3 regions of the Pseudarthrobacter sp. CCNWLW207 genome follow, and region 2 is predicted to be linked to each of the others. Evidence: riboswitches for the same ligand, from Rfam matches in the RefSeq annotation. Region 2 holds a riboswitch; each other region holds the start of a gene.
What was found. Region 2 has a riboswitch for cyclic di-AMP ahead of V9L17_RS14390 (hypothetical protein). Riboswitches for the same ligand answer to the same signal wherever they lie in the genome.

Region 1: it holds a riboswitch for cyclic di-AMP, as region 2 does, so the genes downstream of both, V9L17_RS02800 (C40 family peptidase) here and V9L17_RS14390 (hypothetical protein) in region 2, are expected to answer to the same signal.
Region 3: it holds a riboswitch for cyclic di-AMP, as region 2 does, so the genes downstream of both, V9L17_RS08505 (C40 family peptidase) here and V9L17_RS14390 (hypothetical protein) in region 2, are expected to answer to the same signal.

Annotation. Positions count from the first base shown of each region.
Region 1 is NZ_JBBCBS010000001.1:624,452-629,727, forward strand. Features, by position in the region: gene V9L17_RS02775 (molybdopterin molybdotransferase MoeA) at 1-513, opposite strand, end outside; gene V9L17_RS02780 (DUF6457 domain-containing protein) at 510-803, opposite strand; gene mobA (molybdenum cofactor guanylyltransferase) at 846-1,457, opposite strand; gene V9L17_RS02790 (HNH endonuclease) at 1,503-2,003, opposite strand; gene V9L17_RS02795 (NlpC/P60 family protein) at 2,241-2,996, opposite strand; gene V9L17_RS02800 (C40 family peptidase) at 3,129-3,788, opposite strand; cyclic di-AMP (ydaO/yuaA leader) riboswitch at 3,859-4,022, opposite strand; gene V9L17_RS02805 (M23 family metallopeptidase) at 4,171-4,989, opposite strand; cyclic di-AMP (ydaO/yuaA leader) riboswitch at 5,000-5,212, opposite strand.
Region 2 is NZ_JBBCBS010000007.1:222,192-227,467, forward strand. Features, by position in the region: gene V9L17_RS14380 (HAD-IA family hydrolase) at 1-310, shown strand, start outside; gene V9L17_RS14385 (YdeI/OmpD-associated family protein) at 291-734, opposite strand; gene V9L17_RS14390 (hypothetical protein) at 869-1,567, opposite strand; cyclic di-AMP (ydaO/yuaA leader) riboswitch at 1,573-1,732, opposite strand; gene V9L17_RS14395 (sensor histidine kinase) at 1,849-3,360, opposite strand; gene V9L17_RS14400 (response regulator transcription factor) at 3,364-4,104, opposite strand; gene V9L17_RS14405 (winged helix-turn-helix domain-containing protein) at 4,809-5,276, shown strand, end outside.
Region 3 is NZ_JBBCBS010000004.1:140,019-145,294, forward strand. Features, by position in the region: gene V9L17_RS08500 (protein adenylyltransferase SelO) at 28-1,491, shown strand; gene V9L17_RS08505 (C40 family peptidase) at 1,561-2,418, opposite strand; cyclic di-AMP (ydaO/yuaA leader) riboswitch at 2,422-2,623, opposite strand; gene V9L17_RS08510 (lytic transglycosylase domain-containing protein) at 3,002-4,279, shown strand; gene V9L17_RS08515 (hypothetical protein) at 4,352-4,453, opposite strand; gene V9L17_RS08520 (TraR/DksA family transcriptional regulator) at 4,647-5,009, shown strand; gene V9L17_RS08525 (DNA alkylation repair protein) at 5,012-5,276, shown strand, end outside.

The DNA.
Region 1 (5,276 bases), on a different contig from region 2:
GAGGGTAACTCCTGCCTTGACAAGCACGTCACCCACGGCCGCTTCCTCCCCGGCTTTCCTGATGTGCTGGCCGTTCTTCGGTTCGCCGGGGCGGGCGCCGCCGCCAACCATCAGGACCGGGAGGCCGTCGTCGTCAGTGCCCAGCACTGCGCTTTCGCTGCGGAGCACGGCCTTGGCACCGGCCGGGATCAGGCCACCTGTGACAATGGGGCTGGCCTGGTGCGGCGCCAGCCGCTGCCCGGCCTCGGCCAGGATCCAGGGGCCGCTGCCGTTGACCGCCCAGCCATCCATGGCGGACGAGGCGTAGTGCGGCATCTCCTGGAGGGCTGTGATGTCCTCGGCAAGCGTCCGGCCAAGGGCCTGCTGCAACGGAACACGTCCCGGGGGTATCGGCACGGCGCAATCGAACGCAGCCTGTCGGGCCTCTTCCCAGGTGTGGGCCAGATGCCTGGTTTTTTCGTCGTGAGTGTCCTGCCTGGGTGCGTCGTCGTTGTCGCCGGGGGCAGCCGTCATTCGCGCGGAGTCCCGGCGGATTCAGAATCGTAGTCCACGGCCAGGGACCGTGCCACGTCCATGGCAGCGGACATTGACGCGGTGTCCGGCGCCTTCCCCGAGCCTGAGGCCAGGCCGGCGGCGAAGCCTGCGATAAAGGTGGTCAGGGGCGCTGCGGGCCGCACTACCGAATGTGCAGCCACTCCGGCGAGCGAGAGGATGGCATTGACGTCTATCTGGACGTCTTCGAGTTCGTAGGCCTGAAGGAGCGCCCTGCACCATTCTTCCAGCGTCTCATCCTGGCTCTTCACTGTATGCCTCCCATTCAACTGCGGCCATGCAGGTCCGGTACCTCATCGTGGTTCCCGGCCGGCCACTCCAAGCGCGGCGGCATCATCCCAGGTGTCTACGTCATCCGTAGAGCCCGCCGGGACGGTGACAAGCTGCACGTCCAGCCTAGCAAGGAGAGCGGATACTGAACCGTTCATTAAGGCCCCGCGGGAGTCAAGGTCCTGTACTGAACGGTGGAGTGCGGGAGTGCTGTAAAAGCCCACCAGGGGTTGGCGGTGGCCATCCGGCGAGATGGCCATGGCGCCGTCGCCAGGACCAAGCGACCGCCGAAGGGCATCAATGGCCTGGCCCACCCTGGGCATGTCGCAGGCCAGCAAGAGCGTGAAGGGAGGACGCGGCCCCGCGGTTCCATCGAGCGCGGCCAAGCCTGCTGCAATGGCCGACGCCGGACCGGCAAACGGCGGTTCTTCCCGGCACCTGAGGACCCCCTCGGGCAGGGGGCCCGGGTCCGGGCCGACCACCACGACCCTCCGGGCACCCCCGGCTGCTGCGAGGGACCGCTGCAGGAGGGTGGCGCCGTCGTAAATCAATGACTGCTTGGGGACGCCACCCAGACGGGACGAACGGCCGCCCGCAAGGATTACCGCGTCAAATTCGTATGCATCAGGAGCCACCACTCCAGCCTAGCGGGGCGGGTGTTGTCCGTGCTTTCAGCCGGGTCAGGCAGCCCGTTCAGGCAACAGGAACGGATCCCACGCCGGTGTGGGTTTCTCCAGCTCCTTGATTTGCCAGATGGTCCCATGCGGTGGTTCCGGGGTGAACCGGAGCTTCCACCCCATCTCCCCCGGCGTGTGGTCGCCTTTGACGTTGTTGCAGCGCAGGCAGGCGGCCACGAGGTTTTCCCAGGAATCTGCACCGCCGCGGGACTTGGGCTGGACGTGGTCAATGGTGTGGGCTGCTTTTCCGCAGTAGGCGCACCGGTGTCCGTCCCGGCGCAGCACGCCACGGCGGCTCACGGCGGTGGTCTGGTTGTACCGGGGGCGGATGTAGCGGTTCAGGAGGATCACGGACGGGCGGCCCAGAATCTCCTGTGGCCCCACTACAGGGTCCTCGCCTTCGGCTACAACGCTTGCCTTCCCCGTGAGCACAAGGACCAGCGCCCGGCGGAAGGTGATTACCGCCAGCGGTTCATATCCAGCATTCAGAACGAGAGTGCGCATGCACGTACCTCTTCACGGCCGCACCCGTCAGGGGCGCGAGGGCCGGCTGCCCTCGGCATGTCCGGGCTATGGATCGACACCACAAGAGTAAACAAAGAAACCCGGGATCAACTAATCCATGGTTTCGGGGTGCGCCCGTGTCGATCGCCTCTTACCGGGTCTGGGCCCGGCTGCGCCGTTAAAGCGCAAGGACCCCCGCCGTAGGGCGGGGGTCCTTGCCAAGCGTTGCTACGGAAATTAGCTGACGCGGATGAAAACCGGGCCGGAGCCAACGTTGGCGCTGAAAACAACGGTCTGGTTGCCGTTGTAGCCACCGTGTACGGCCTGGCCGTTGCCGGCGTAGACAGCTACGTGGGCAACGCCCGCACCGCCATCGGCGTAGTAGATCAGGTCGCCGGGCTGGGCCTCGGCGGCACTTACGGTCTGGCCCAGGGACAGGTAACCTGCAGGCCAGTCGTGGAAGTTGATGCCCACAGCGGCCAGGGAGTTGGTGACCAGCATGGTGCAGTCCTGGTTGACGCCCAGCTGGGCGTAGGCTGCCGACAGGATGGCCTGGCCCTTGCTGCTGGCGGCCACAGGTGCCTTCGGAGCTGCAGCCGCTACCTTGACGGTGGAAACAGCCTGAGCGGCGGGTGCGGGAGCCTCAACCTCAACCTCAGGCTCAGGTTCCGGCGCTTCAACCACGGGAGCCGGCGTGGTGGTCACCGCGGGCTTCTCGTAGGAAATGGCAATGGTGGAAGCGGCCGAAATGACCGCGGGAGCGGCAACCTCAACCTCAACGTTGGAAGCGGAAGCCGATTCGCGCTGAACGTTGGTGTCTGCAGCGTTGGCGGCGATACCACTGGTCAGGACCAGGCCGGAGGCAGCAGCGATAACCGCGGCCTGGCGACCCATGCCACCGGCGTTGTCGCCGAGGGCCTTGGCAATGACAGCCAGCGAGTTGGTCGTGGTGACCTCCGCGCGGTGCCGTGCAGCAATTGCACGTGTAGTCATTATTTCTCTCTTTCGTTTTCCTCAGGACCGCACAGGCAGGCCAAGGGCTTTGGGTGCGCCGGCATCTTGGGGGTACGCCGGCACACCCCGAACGGGGATTTAGCGAAAAGTGTTCTAGCGGGCGCGGTTCTTCTACTTCAGGGTGTAGAAGGATCCGCCGCCCGTGGAGGCCACGGAGTGCAGCAGCGTTCCCTGTGACGGGTTCAGGGCGCTGATCATCATGCCGTTGCCAACGTAGATGCCTACGTGTGCGCCGCCATTCTGCATAACAAGGTCACCGGGAGACGGTGTTGACGTGGGGGTCATTGCCGTCCACGCGTTTACACGGGGAATGCTGATGCCTGCCTGGGCGTACACCCACTGGGTGAACCCGGAGCAGTCCCAGCCGTTGGGTGAAGTGCCGCCCCAGACGTAGGGGTGGCCGATTCCGGTGTAGGCGATTGCGGCCAGGCCAGAGGCGGCCGCGGAAGATACCGCGTCCGTCAGCTTGCTGGCTGCGGGGGCCTTTGCGCCTGCTGCCCGTTCCGTGTCAGTGGACTGTGCACGGACCGTTTCGACCTTCGGGGCCGGCGTGGTCTTGACCACGGGGCGTTCGAAGGAGACGGTGGCGGTGGGGGCAGCGGTGACGGCAAGCGCCGTCTGCGAGCCGGACTCGGTGGAGGCGGAAACGCCAGCGGTGGTGTCCGCTGCGTTGGCCGGAAGCCCCATGCTCAGGATCAGACCTGATGCAGCTGCGATGACAGCAGCTTGGCGACCGACGGTCCCGGCATTTGCACTGACAGCCTTGGACACGGGGCCCAACGGGTTGGTGCGAACCGTTTGTGCGCGGTGACGCGCAGAATTATGGCGTGAAGACACGAAGGTAGCCTCTCCCAATGCCTACGAGGTGAGCTGTCGGATTCGGATGGGAGTTCACCCGGCCACGCCGCTTCCACAGGAAGCTTTGCGACTTAACCCCAAGGCCTTCGAACTTCAAAGACCAAAATTGGTTCCCCCGCCCCTGCCAGACGATGTCATGCGAACGGACCTTGAGCGGTGGCAGAGCTAGGCAATCCACTCAAGAACGTCAACTTCGGAAAAGTTGACGCAAGTTAGACGGTACAGCAGTTCAGAGCGAATGTCACATTCAGGTCACGGCATGTCACGCAAATGTGAGAGCTTTCCATCAGTTGGGCTAGAGCCAGCCGGTGGGGTCAACGACTTCGCCATTGACCTGGACCTCGAAATGGAGGTGGCAGCCTGTGGAGGCGCCGGTGGTGCCGCTGAGCGCCACTACCTCGCCTCGGCTGACCGTTTGGCCAACCTTGACGTTGAAGGAAGACAGGTGGTTGTACGTCGTTTCAAGGCCGTTGCCGTGGTCCACGACCACGCGGTTACCTCCGCCAAACTGGTGCCATCCCGCAAAGGTCACAGTGCCGCTGGCGGCCGCCAGGACAGACGTGCCGCACTGTGCCACGTAGTCCTGGCCGCGGTGGAAGTCACCGGAGCCGCCAGTGATAGGGCTCACGCGATAGCCGAATGGGGAGGCCGTAACCAGGCTCGCCAGCGGAGCACCGAGGCTGCCGGCGGAGGCGGCCCGGGTGATGGACCCCGCCGACTGGGCGCTCAAGAGTTGCTTGAGCTTGCCGTCCGGATCACCCATGGTGACTACGGATGAGCGGCTGAAGTCGATTTTTGCGGCTGCTTCGGCGGAGATTTCAGGCTGCGGAGCTGCGGAAACAGCCGATGTCTGCTGACCGGCGTCCGGCGTGGCCAGGACGGGACTGGTGGCAGGGACGGTGACTGTGAGCACCAGGCCGGTGGCCGCGAGGGCGATGCCGGCCTTTTGGCCCACCCCACTGGCCGCTGCGAAGTCAGTGATTTGCCGGAAGGGTCCCCGGCGGCGGCGCGCATCGCGCTGTGGATCCCGGGGCCTGTCCGCGGCCACAGCTGCAGCAACGCGGGGCGCTGCTGCGGGGCCCGCTGCGCGGCGGCGGCCCCTGGAATTCTGCATGGTCAAGAACGGTTCCTCTCTGGAAAGCCTGCGAAGTTAGCTGTCGGATTCGGGTCAGAGAGTTCATAGACCCGGTCCGCCGTAAGCAAGCTTCGGCGCAGAGATATCCCGTGAGGATCCTTCGCTGGAAGAGGCTTGCTGCTGACGGACTTCACCCCAAGGCAGCCTTGCGACTGCCGGTTGTGGTTCCCCCGCCTCTGCCAGTTGGTGACTCGTACTACTGATCTGCTGGCAGAGCTCGGCTCCAGATCAGGTAACGCTTTTGTATCGACGCTTGGCGTTAACTA
Region 2 (5,276 bases):
GGATGCCGCTGGACTGGCCATGCCTGCCGCTGCCGTGACGGCTGACCTCGTGACGCGCGGCAAGCCGCATCCGGAAGGCTACCTGACCGCTGCCGGCTTGCTGGGCGTGGAGCCGGAGGATGCCATGGTCTTTGAGGATGCCCCGGCTGGAATCGCGGCCGGAGTGGCTGCGGGCATCCGGACCGTGGCGGTGGGCCCAAACACGGGCGAATTACCGGCGGGAGTGCTTCATATCCCGGATTACACCGCGGTCACGGCCTCGGTGGAGACGGACGCCGCAGGACGGCGGATTATTTCTTTCCGGCTTTGAGGTCGGCTACGATCTTCGCGATCCGCCTCGCCCTGGTTTCCTCCGTTTTGGCATCCCCGAGCGGCTCCACATAACGGCGCTGGGTGCTGTAGTTCAGGGTGGCATAGAACGCCTGGGCATCCGGTTCGGCGGCCATGGCTGCGGCCAGGTCATCCGGGACTTCAATGATCCGGGGCTGTGTATCGAGTTCCAGATCCACTTCAACGGTGTCGCCAGCCTCTACGCCGGTGAATTCCCGGTTGGCGGTGCTCACACCCACCAGGCTCTGCCCGCCCATCACCGCGATGCTGCTCCGGTAGCTCTTGCCGTTGATGGTTACCACCACCGGCGGGCGCTTGCCTGCGCCCAGGGCAGTCACAACCTCCTCCGGAACCTCAATACCAGCCTTGTTGCCGCTGCCCAGAATGGTTGTGGTAAATTTCATGGCCCCAGTATGGCCCGGAGCCGCAGGCCACGGAAGCCCGGCCCGCGCAAACATGCAACGCCAAAAAGCCGCAGGCCCTGAACCGGGGGATTCAGGGACTGCTGCTTCGGATGGCGGAAGCCGCAGGTACCGGCTTAGTACCAGTTGTTCGACAAGTGGAAATTCAGCGCGCCGCACGGCGACTGGTAGCGCTCCTGGATGTAGTTCAGGCCCCAGTTGATCTGCGTGCGGTAGTTGGTGAGGTAGTCCGCGCCGGCGCTCGCCATCTTCTCGGCGGGCAGCGACTGGACAATGCCGTAAGCGCCGCTGCTCGCGTTGGTGGCCGTGGTGGTCCAATCAGATTCCTTGGTCCACAGCGTCTGCAGGCACTGCATCTGGTCGGCTGACCAGCCATAGCTGCCAAGCTGGCTCGCCGCATAGGCCTGGGCCCCGGCCGGATCGTTGACGGCGACGACGGGAGCCGGTGCGGGCGCGGGCTCTGCGGCCGGTGCCGGTGCGGGCGCGGGTGCCGGTTCGGCGGCCTGCGGGGCAACGCTGATCTCGGCCGGAGCTGGTTCGGGGGCCGGGTTGGCCCGCATCTCGGCCTTTTCCAGGCGCAAGTTGGACTCTAGCTCTGCAGCCGAGGACTGGGTCCCGCTGACCGCCACCGGAGTCATGGATTCGGAAGCCTGGCCTGCTGCGCCGACCCCGATAAGGAGGGCGCAGGCCGCACCGAAAATGGCTGCACGCTTGCCTAGGGACGAAGCTTTTGTGTGTTGCGCGGCTGTCTTGCCACGGCCGTTGACTTTGTGTGCACCGCGCTCTGGGCGCGCTTGTACCTTGAATTCAGACATGATGGATCGCCTCTCACACCTGCGGAGTTAGCTGTCGGGTTCGGATGAGGGCATCCGGCCACACGGAAAGATCACGTGCTGGCTTCACCCCAAGGGCAGTTCAGTGCCCGGGACTCTGGGTCCCCCGCCTCTGCCTGGTCAAGCGGAATCCGGGAAGCGGCAGAGCTTGGCGTCATCCGGATATGCGGCTCAAAGGGAACCGCACCCCATCGACGCTACAGGAGCGCGACGCTTAAGTCACATTTTGGTAACAGAGATCACGACGCCGGTGCGTTGCCTTGCTATAAGCCGTTGATCACCGGCAGGCGCAACGTGAACTGGGTCCGACCCGGCCGGGAGTTCACTTCCACGCTGCCGCCGTGGGCTTCCACAACGGACTGCACAATGGACAGCCCAAGCCCGCTGGACCCTTCCGAAGCCCCCGCACCGGACGACCGTGAAGATCCCGTCCGTGCCGCGTCTGCGCGGGCAAACCGGGCAAAAACGTGGTCCACGAATTCCGGCGGGATGCCAGTGCCGTCGTCCGTTACTGTCACTACGGCACTGCCGTCGTCGGACCTCATCACGGCCGTGGTGACCGTTGTGCCCGGAACGGTGTGTTTGCGGGCGTTGGAGAGCAGGTTCACCAACATCTGGCGCAGCTGCGACGCATCGGCGTTGACCGCAAGCGGCTCGTCCGGCAGCTCAAGGTGCCAGTTGTGGCCGGGTGCGATGATTTTTTCGTCGCTGACGGTTTCGATCACCAGCTGCGTCAGATCCACCTCGCTGAGTTTCAACGGCTGGCCCTCGTCCAGCCTGGCGAGCAGGAGCAGGTCTTCCACCAGCGTGGTCATGCGCTCGGACTGGCTCTGAACCCGGGCCAGCGATTTCCGGCCATCCGGGGTGAAGTTCTCGGTCATCCGCATTAGCTCGGTGTAACCACGGATGGCGGTCAGTGGGGTGCGCAGTTCGTGCGACGCGTCGGCAACGAATTGCCGTACCTTGGTCTCGCTTTGCTGCCGGGCCTGCAGCGCGTTGGCCACGTTGTCGAGCATGAGGTTCAGCGCATGCCCCACGCTGCCCACCTCGGTTCCGGGGTTGGAGTTCGACGGCGGGACGCGCACCGCGAGTGCCACCTCGCCGGCGTCCAGCGGGAGCCGCGAGACGCGTGTGGCCACCTCGGAAAGCTGCTTCAGCGGCTGCATGGTGCGCCGGATGAGGATAGTCCCGGCCAGGCCAATCAAGACCAGCCCTCCAAGGGAAACAAAAACGAAGGTCCACACCAGGGAGGTGAGGGTGCTTTCCTTGCCGGCGAGCGGGAGCCCGGTCACCAGGACATCACCGTAGTTCGTTTCCACTGCAATCAGCCGGTACTCGCCATTGGAGAGCGTCCGGTCCACAGGGCGGGAATCCTCCTGGAGGGCCAGCAGGATCTCCTTGTCCTCAGCGGACAGGGGAGAACGCGTGGTATCAGAGGCCAGGAATCCGGCGCTGTTGACCTGCCCATTCAGGATCCGGGCGTTGAGCGTACCCACGCTTTGCCCGCGGGAATCCAGCGGGTCCGGCCTGCCGTTGAAGCCGCCCAGCGGCGGGCGGCCGGGGTCGTTGGACCGGGAGGCAGCCTGGCTGAGCTGTTCGTCGAGCTGGCGTGTAAGGAACGAGTCCATGGAAGCGTAGCTGAAGAGGCCAACGGCGCCGCAGATGGCCACCAGCAGGGCCATGGCAACCAGTACAAGGCGGGTACGCAGATGCCAAGTGGAGGGCTTCAGCCAGCTCCGGCCATGCGTGGACGCCACTGCAGGCAGTGAGGGCACGGCCTAGTCCGCCGGTTTGATGACGTATCCGGCGCCGCGCACCGTGTGGATCATGGGCGGATGCACGGCATCGACCTTCTTGCGCAGGTACGAGATGTAGAGCTCCACAATATTGGCCTGCCCGCCAAAGTCGTAGTTCCAGACGCGGCCCAGGATTTGCGCCTTGCTGATGACGCGCTTGGGGTTCTCCATGAGGTACCGGAGCAGCTCGAACTGCGTGGCAGTCAGCTGCAGTTCATCGCCGGCCCTGGTCACCTCGCGGGTATCGATGTTGAGGACAAGGTCACCCACCACCAGCTCAGCGGTGTCCATCGCTGCCACGCCGGAGCGCTGCACTAGCCGGTGCAGCCGGAGGAGGACCTCCTCCATGCTGAACGGCTTGGTCACGTAGTCGTCACCGCCGGCAGCCAGGCCCACAATCCGGTCCTGGACGGCATCCTTGGCAGTCAGGAAGAGCGCCGGTACCTCAGGCGCGAAGGCGCGGATCCTGGTCAGCAGCTCGACGCCGTCGAACCCGGGAAGCATCACGTCGAGAACAAGGACGTCCGGGCGGAACTCCTTGGCGAGCTTCACAGCCTCGGGGCCGTCAGCGGCAACGGCCACCGACCATCCGGCCAGGCGCAAGCCCATGCTCATCAATTCGGAGAGGCTGGGTTCGTCGTCGACCACCAAGGCACGGATGGGGGAGCCGTCCGGGTGGCTAAGTTGGGGAAGGTTGTTGGTCATGGAGTGCGAAGTGGCCATGGGACAACTCTCCGATCCGTCGTTGAGCCCCCGCTTTAGGCTTCCTGTGCGCTGGCTGTGAATCCCAGGCTAGCGAGCTGAAAGCTTCGCAGCGGCGGACTCCCCTGACGATCTACCGGGACTTCCCCTGGCTATGGTGGCGTCCAGCAGAGCCACCTTCGACGCTCCTGACGGTTTCCGGGGCGGACAGGGATGGAATTTTTTTGTCCGGATGGCGGCGGAGCTGGACACAAGGGCAAATCAAGGAGTGTATTTCAGCAATTCCATCGCTGGTGAATCGTGCTGGCCTTTTTGAGGGTACTGGCGAATAATATTCGGGAAAGACGGTTTTCCAACCAATCGTTCTGGAAAACATCTGTTATTTTTTCGCTCTGTCAGAATCGTGATCTGAGCCACATTCTCTGAATTCGTCTCACTATGCGGAACGATCCGTCCATTGTTACTTGCAAGTTCGCATTGTTACGTTGCACACTTCAATTGTGAACAAGAACTCAACAGCACCTGCAGCCGCAGAATATTGGCCCAGCACACCCGCTGCTGCCGACATGCGCTGTTGTCGAATGCACGCCTGACCTTCACACCCCGCGAAGTTCCTAGGCATTCGCCCCCCAGCCCAGCGTCGGGCGCCCCTCCCCAGATCTCATTGCGGGGAAACCAAGCATTCGAGCCGCGATGACGGCCATTCACATTGAGGTAGCTAATCCATGTCAGTTGCATCCGGATACGTCCACATCTCTGTCCGAAACGCCACCAAGGCAGCCCAGCCCTCGGGCCTGCGCCAGGGTTTCGGTGCCCGCCCGGCGTTCGCTCCCGCCGCGCCCGGTACCAGCTTCCCCGCTCCCGGTTACGCCCCGCAGGGCTACAACCCCAACTCTTATGGCCAACTCCGCGCCGTGCAGCCCTCCGACGCGGCCCCGGTCACCGCGCCCACGCCGGTTGTGGCGGGACCCAACACTGTCCGGCCGGTAGCAAACGACAACGTTGCCCGCGGCTTCGTGCTCTACATGGGCATCGACGAGGAAACTGCAGCTGCTGCCGGAACCTCCATCGCCAAGCTTGCCCAGGAAATCCGCGCCTACGCCCAGTCGCTGGTGTCGGGGGCCGAAAGCTACGCGGCAGTGGCCGTCGCACCGGCCAGCACCCCCGGTTCCGCGCTCGACGTCGTCCGTTCC
Region 3 (5,276 bases), on a different contig from region 2:
CGCCGCAGGCGCGGGTAGTCTTGAAAGATGAGCACCACAACGCCAACAACGCTCACCTTCGATGGCCGCTTCGCCCGGGAGTTCGAGGAGCTTGCTGTACCCTGGCAGGCCGAGGAAGCTCCGTCCCCGCAACTCCTCGTGCTGAACGAGCCGCTGGCCAGCGAACTTGGCCTGGATCCGGCGTCGCTGCGGACCCCGGAGGGGACGCTGGTGCTCATCGGCAACCGGGTCCCGGAAGGTGCCACGCCTGTGGCCCAGGCATACGCCGGGCATCAGTTCGGAGGCTATTCGCCACTCTTGGGAGACGGGCGCGCCCTCCTGCTGGGGGAGGTTACGGATATTTACGGGCGCCTCCGCGATGTGCACCTCAAGGGCTCGGGCCGTACCCCGTTCGCCCGTGCCGGTGACGGCCTCGCCGTCGTCGGTCCGATGCTGCGCGAATACCTCGTCAGTGAAGCCATGTATGCCATGGGCATTCCCACCACACGGTCGCTTGCCGTCGTGGCCACTGGACGGCCAGTCCGCCGCGAAACTATGCTTCCCGGGGCTGTGCTGACCCGCGTCGCGAGCAGCCACCTGCGTGTGGGCAGCTTCCAGTTCGCCCGGGTCAACGGCGACGCCGAGCTCCTCCGTCGACTGGCCGACCACGCGATCAGCCGCCATCATCCGGACGCCGCGAAGGCGGACCAGCCCTATCTCGCGCTGTTCGATGCGGTCATCGCCGCCCAGGCGTCCCTGGTGGCCCAGTGGATGCTCGTGGGATTTGTCCACGGGGTAATGAACACGGACAACATGACCATCTCGGGCGAGACCATCGACTATGGACCGTGCGCGTTTATGGATGCCTTCAACCCCGGTGCGGTCTACAGCTCCATCGACGCCGGCGGACGTTATGCCTACGCCAACCAGCCAGTCATCGCTGAATGGAACCTCACCCGGCTGGCCGAGGCGCTTCTGCCCCTGCTCCACGAGGACCAGGAGCAGGCCGTTGCGCTCGCTGTGGAGTCACTGGGCGCGTTCCGGAAGCTGTACAGCACGGCCTGGTCCACCGGGATGAAATCCAAGCTGGGACTCGGCGCGGAGGCAAGGGACGACGAAGCGGGGCCTCTGGTGAATGACCTGCTCGCCATGCTTGAAGAGGGGCAGGTTGATTACACCTCGTTCCTCCGGGGCCTCGGGTCCGCAGCCCGCGGTACACCCGATGCAGCCCGAACCATGTTCACGGACCCAGGAGCATTTGACGCCTGGGCCAAGAAGTGGCTCGCCCTGGCACCGGACGCAGACATGATGGACCGGGTGAACCCTGTCTACATCCCCAGGAACCACTTGGTGGAAGAAGCCCTGGGCGCCGCTACCGCAGGCGACCTGGACCCGTTCCACCGCCTGGTGGGCGTCCTGACGCAGCCGTACACTGAGCGCCCCGGCCTGGAACGCTACGCCGGTCCCGCGCCTGTTGACTTCGGCAGCTACCGGACGTTCTGCGGAACCTGAGCGAACAAAAACGGGGGACGACGGCGACAGGCGGCTGGTTGCCGCCCGCCGCCGTCGAACCGGCCGGACTCACGCTACGCGAACGAAGGACGCTCCCGACAACCAGCTGATGGAGTGGACTTCGGTCTTGTAACCGTCCACGCCGCCGCTAACAACCTGGCCATTGCCGGCGTAGACGCCCACGTGGCCGGCGGTGATGACCAGGTCACCGGCCGCAGGGGTGCCCACCACGGTGCCGTATGCGAAGAATTGCGTGGGTGCAAGGTCTCCTACGCTCTTGCCCACCGAGCGGAGTGCCTTCTCCACCATGGCGGTGCAGTCCTGCTGAACGCCGAGCTGCGAATAGGCGGAAGCCAGGATGGCAGCGCCGAGCGAGCCGGACGGTGCCTGCGCCGCCGGGGCGGCGGTGGAAGCCAGCTGGACGCCGGTGTTGGCCGGGGCAGTGGGCGCTGCGGCTGCCTTCGCCACCGGAGCCGGAGCCGGAGCAGTGTAGCCGGCACCCGGGATCTGGATCTGGTCACCGGGGTAGATGATGGTGGTCAGCGACAGGCCGTTCACAGCCAGGACGTCGTTCAGGGCCACGCCGTAGGTGGCGGAAATTGCGCCCAGGGTGTCGCCTGAGACGACCGTGTGGACGGTGGCTGCGGCGGCCGGAGCGGCAGCCGCGGCCGGTGCAACGGCGGCCGGTGCAGCTGCCGGTGCGCTGTTCTGGCCCTGCACATTGACGGTGCCGGACGAGTCCGGGCCGTGGACCCCGGCCTGCGCCGGGGTGCCAATGCTAAAGAGCAGCCCGGACGCGGCAACTGCGGCAAGTGCGGGCCGGCCGAACGTCAGTGCGCGGGCTTTGGCCGAGGAAGACAGGCCAACCAGGACGGTGGGGCGGACAGAAGTCGCACGATGGCGTGCGGCAGTGGAGTTTTTTGACACGGGTAATCGCCTCTCCCATGCCTGCGGGGTGAGCTGTCGGGTTCGGGTCGGAGACACCCGGCCGGTTACGGCTCCGTACGGGACGGAGCAATATCGACTTAACCCCAAGGCTTCGGAACGAAGCCGTGGAAACGTGGTTCCCCCGTCCCTGCCAGTGAAAGTAACTGGGGTCCCGGTTCAGCGGCAGGGTTCGGCATACTGACGGGAATGCCCCGGCTTGAGCCAGGACACCGCTCGACCATAACCTCTGCTCTTTTGGAATGTCACATTCCGGTAACGGAATGTAGGCCAAAAAGCCGCCTCATCTTCGGGTGGGGTTCTTCCCTGTGTGGAATGACGTTGCAGGTCAGGTCCCGATAGCGGTATATGCTGCGAAAGCTGGTGCCGCGTGATTGAAATCACGTAACAAAAGAGGTCGTCTTGCGTTTTGATCCTCAGATTGAGGCCTGATGCGTGGTATTTGAGGCCTGCCTTGGGGCTGCTGAGGGAGGGATCTCTGCTGGATAACAATGTTGGACCAGGATCCACAAGGCAAGAGTTTTGCCCGGTAAGCTCACCAACTATGTCCCGGTTTGCTCAAAGAATGAGGCTGCCTGCCGTTGCAGGCCTGCTGGCGGTTGTTTTGGCGGCCCCGCTCGCCATGGCGCCTTCGCATGCCGACGACGATACTCCGCCAGGCGGTTACCCCTCCTGGCAGGACGTGCAAAACGCCAAGCAAAGCGAGGCCGGTAAGGCTGCGGAGGTCACCAGGATCAACGAACTGTTGAGTGGGCTGCAGACGCAGGCTGAGGCACTGGGTGGCGCTGCCGTGACGTCCGCTGCCGAATACGCCGCGGCGGACGCAGCGCTCCAGGCTGCCAGCTCAAGGGTCGACGTCCTCACCGCACAGACTGAACGCGCCACGGCGGAACTCGGGCAGTACAAAAAGGAAATCGGTGCCCTGGCAGCCCAGTCGTACAAGACCGGCGGCACCAATATGGGATTCTTCGTAGCCCTCGACGCCGTCCAGACCAACAGCATCCAGGGTCTGAATATCGTCCAGATCGTCAGCGACAAGACCGCGGCCCTGGTGAACAAATCCGCGGCTGCCGAACGCGTCGCCAGCGCCCTCGCCGATCAGGAAAAGGCGGCGAGGATTGAACGCGAACGGCTGTCAGGGGAAGCCAAGAGCAAGCTCGACGCCGCCCAGGCGGCCCAGCAGGCCATGTCGCGGCAGGTTGCGGAGCAGCAGGAGCACAGCCAGGAACTGACCGCGCAGCTGGCATCCCTCAAGGGCACCACTGCCGCCGTCGAGGGGGAGTTCCGGCAGGGCCAGGCGGCTTTGGCTGCCTACGAGACCGCGCAGGCAGCTAAGCGCGCCGCAGCGCAGGAGCAGGCCCGCCAACAGGCCGAGGCGGCGGCCAAGGCCGCGGCCCTGGCCGCCGCCCAGAAGCCGGTAAACCCAGGGCCCGCCGCACCGGCCGCCCCAGCTGCACCGGCGCCGGCTCCTGTCCCAGGTCCGACGCCCAGCCCGCCGCCCGTCGTCGTCCCTTCCGTTCCTGGCGGTGCCGTCAACGACCCCGCCGGAGCCAAGAGTTACGCTTCGGGCCGGCTGTCCGCCTATGGCTGGGGCCAGGACCAGTTCCTGTGCCTGGCGCAGCTCTGGACCAAGGAATCCAACTGGCTGACCACGGCCACCAACCCCTACTCCGGCGCTTACGGGATCGCCCAGGCGCTGCCCGCTGGGAAGTACGCCAGCGCCGGTAGCGACTGGCTCACCAATTACCGGACGCAGGTCGAGTGGGGCCTCGGGTACATCCGGGACCGCTACACGTCTCCGTGCGGGGCCTGGAACCACTCCATCCAATACAACTGGTACTGACCCGGCCGGCGCGGACGCGAAGGCTAGGCGGAGTCCGGTGCAGGTTTCGCAAATTCGGCGGCGCTGACGAATTCAATGCCGACGAAGGCCTGGGTCGCCGTCGACCCAGGAGTCATGCCCCGGTGGAATGGTGTAGGAATCACCAGCGGCGATACTGGTCCGCCGCCCATCCATTGTTTCGACCGTGAGTGCCCCGGACACGCAATATCCGACGTGGTTCACCTGGCATGACGCTGGTCAGGCTGCATCAAGCCCGTGGTTCAAACGGATTACCAGGCGGCATCTGAAGCGCTTACGAGTGACAGCATGCTCCGTTGAGTGCCACTTGTCGAGTCCTGCGAAGGTGCCGCGGCGCTAGGCTTTTCCCATGGCTGACTTTGAGCGGTTCCGGATCCTGCTGGAGGAAGAGCGTACGCGAAAGCTTGCCCTGCTTCCGGCGCTGCGCGCCGACATTTCCTCAACCAATGCTGCACGCCAGGACTCCAACGTCGACGACGAGCACGACCCCGAGGGTGCCACCATCGCCTTCGAGCTGTCCCAGGCCTCGGCCTTGCTGCAACAGAGCAGCTCCGGCCTGGCCCAGGTGGAAGCTGCCCTGCAGCGACTGGCCGATGGCACCTACGGCGTGTGCGCGGTGTGTGGCGCGCCTATCGCCGAGGGCCGCCTGGAGGCCAGGCCCTGGACCCCCTATTGCCTGGAGCATGCCTCCACCGGGCGCCGCGGACGGTAGCCGTGAACCAGACAGTCCTGGATGCCGCGGACTTCATTGATGCCACCCTGCAGAACGAAGGCGCCTGGTACCGGGCGGACGAGGTGGAGTCCCGGATGGGCGGTGCCCTGGGCTCCTATGGTGCGTCGGTGGGGGCGGTCCGGGGAACCGTCCGCGACGCCGGACGGAAGTTCAAGGACCTGGGCCACGATGACGTGGTGGCCTTGGCCTCACTGCTCTGGGGCCAACCAGGTCCCGGCAGGAAGCCCGTCTATGAGCGTCGCCTCG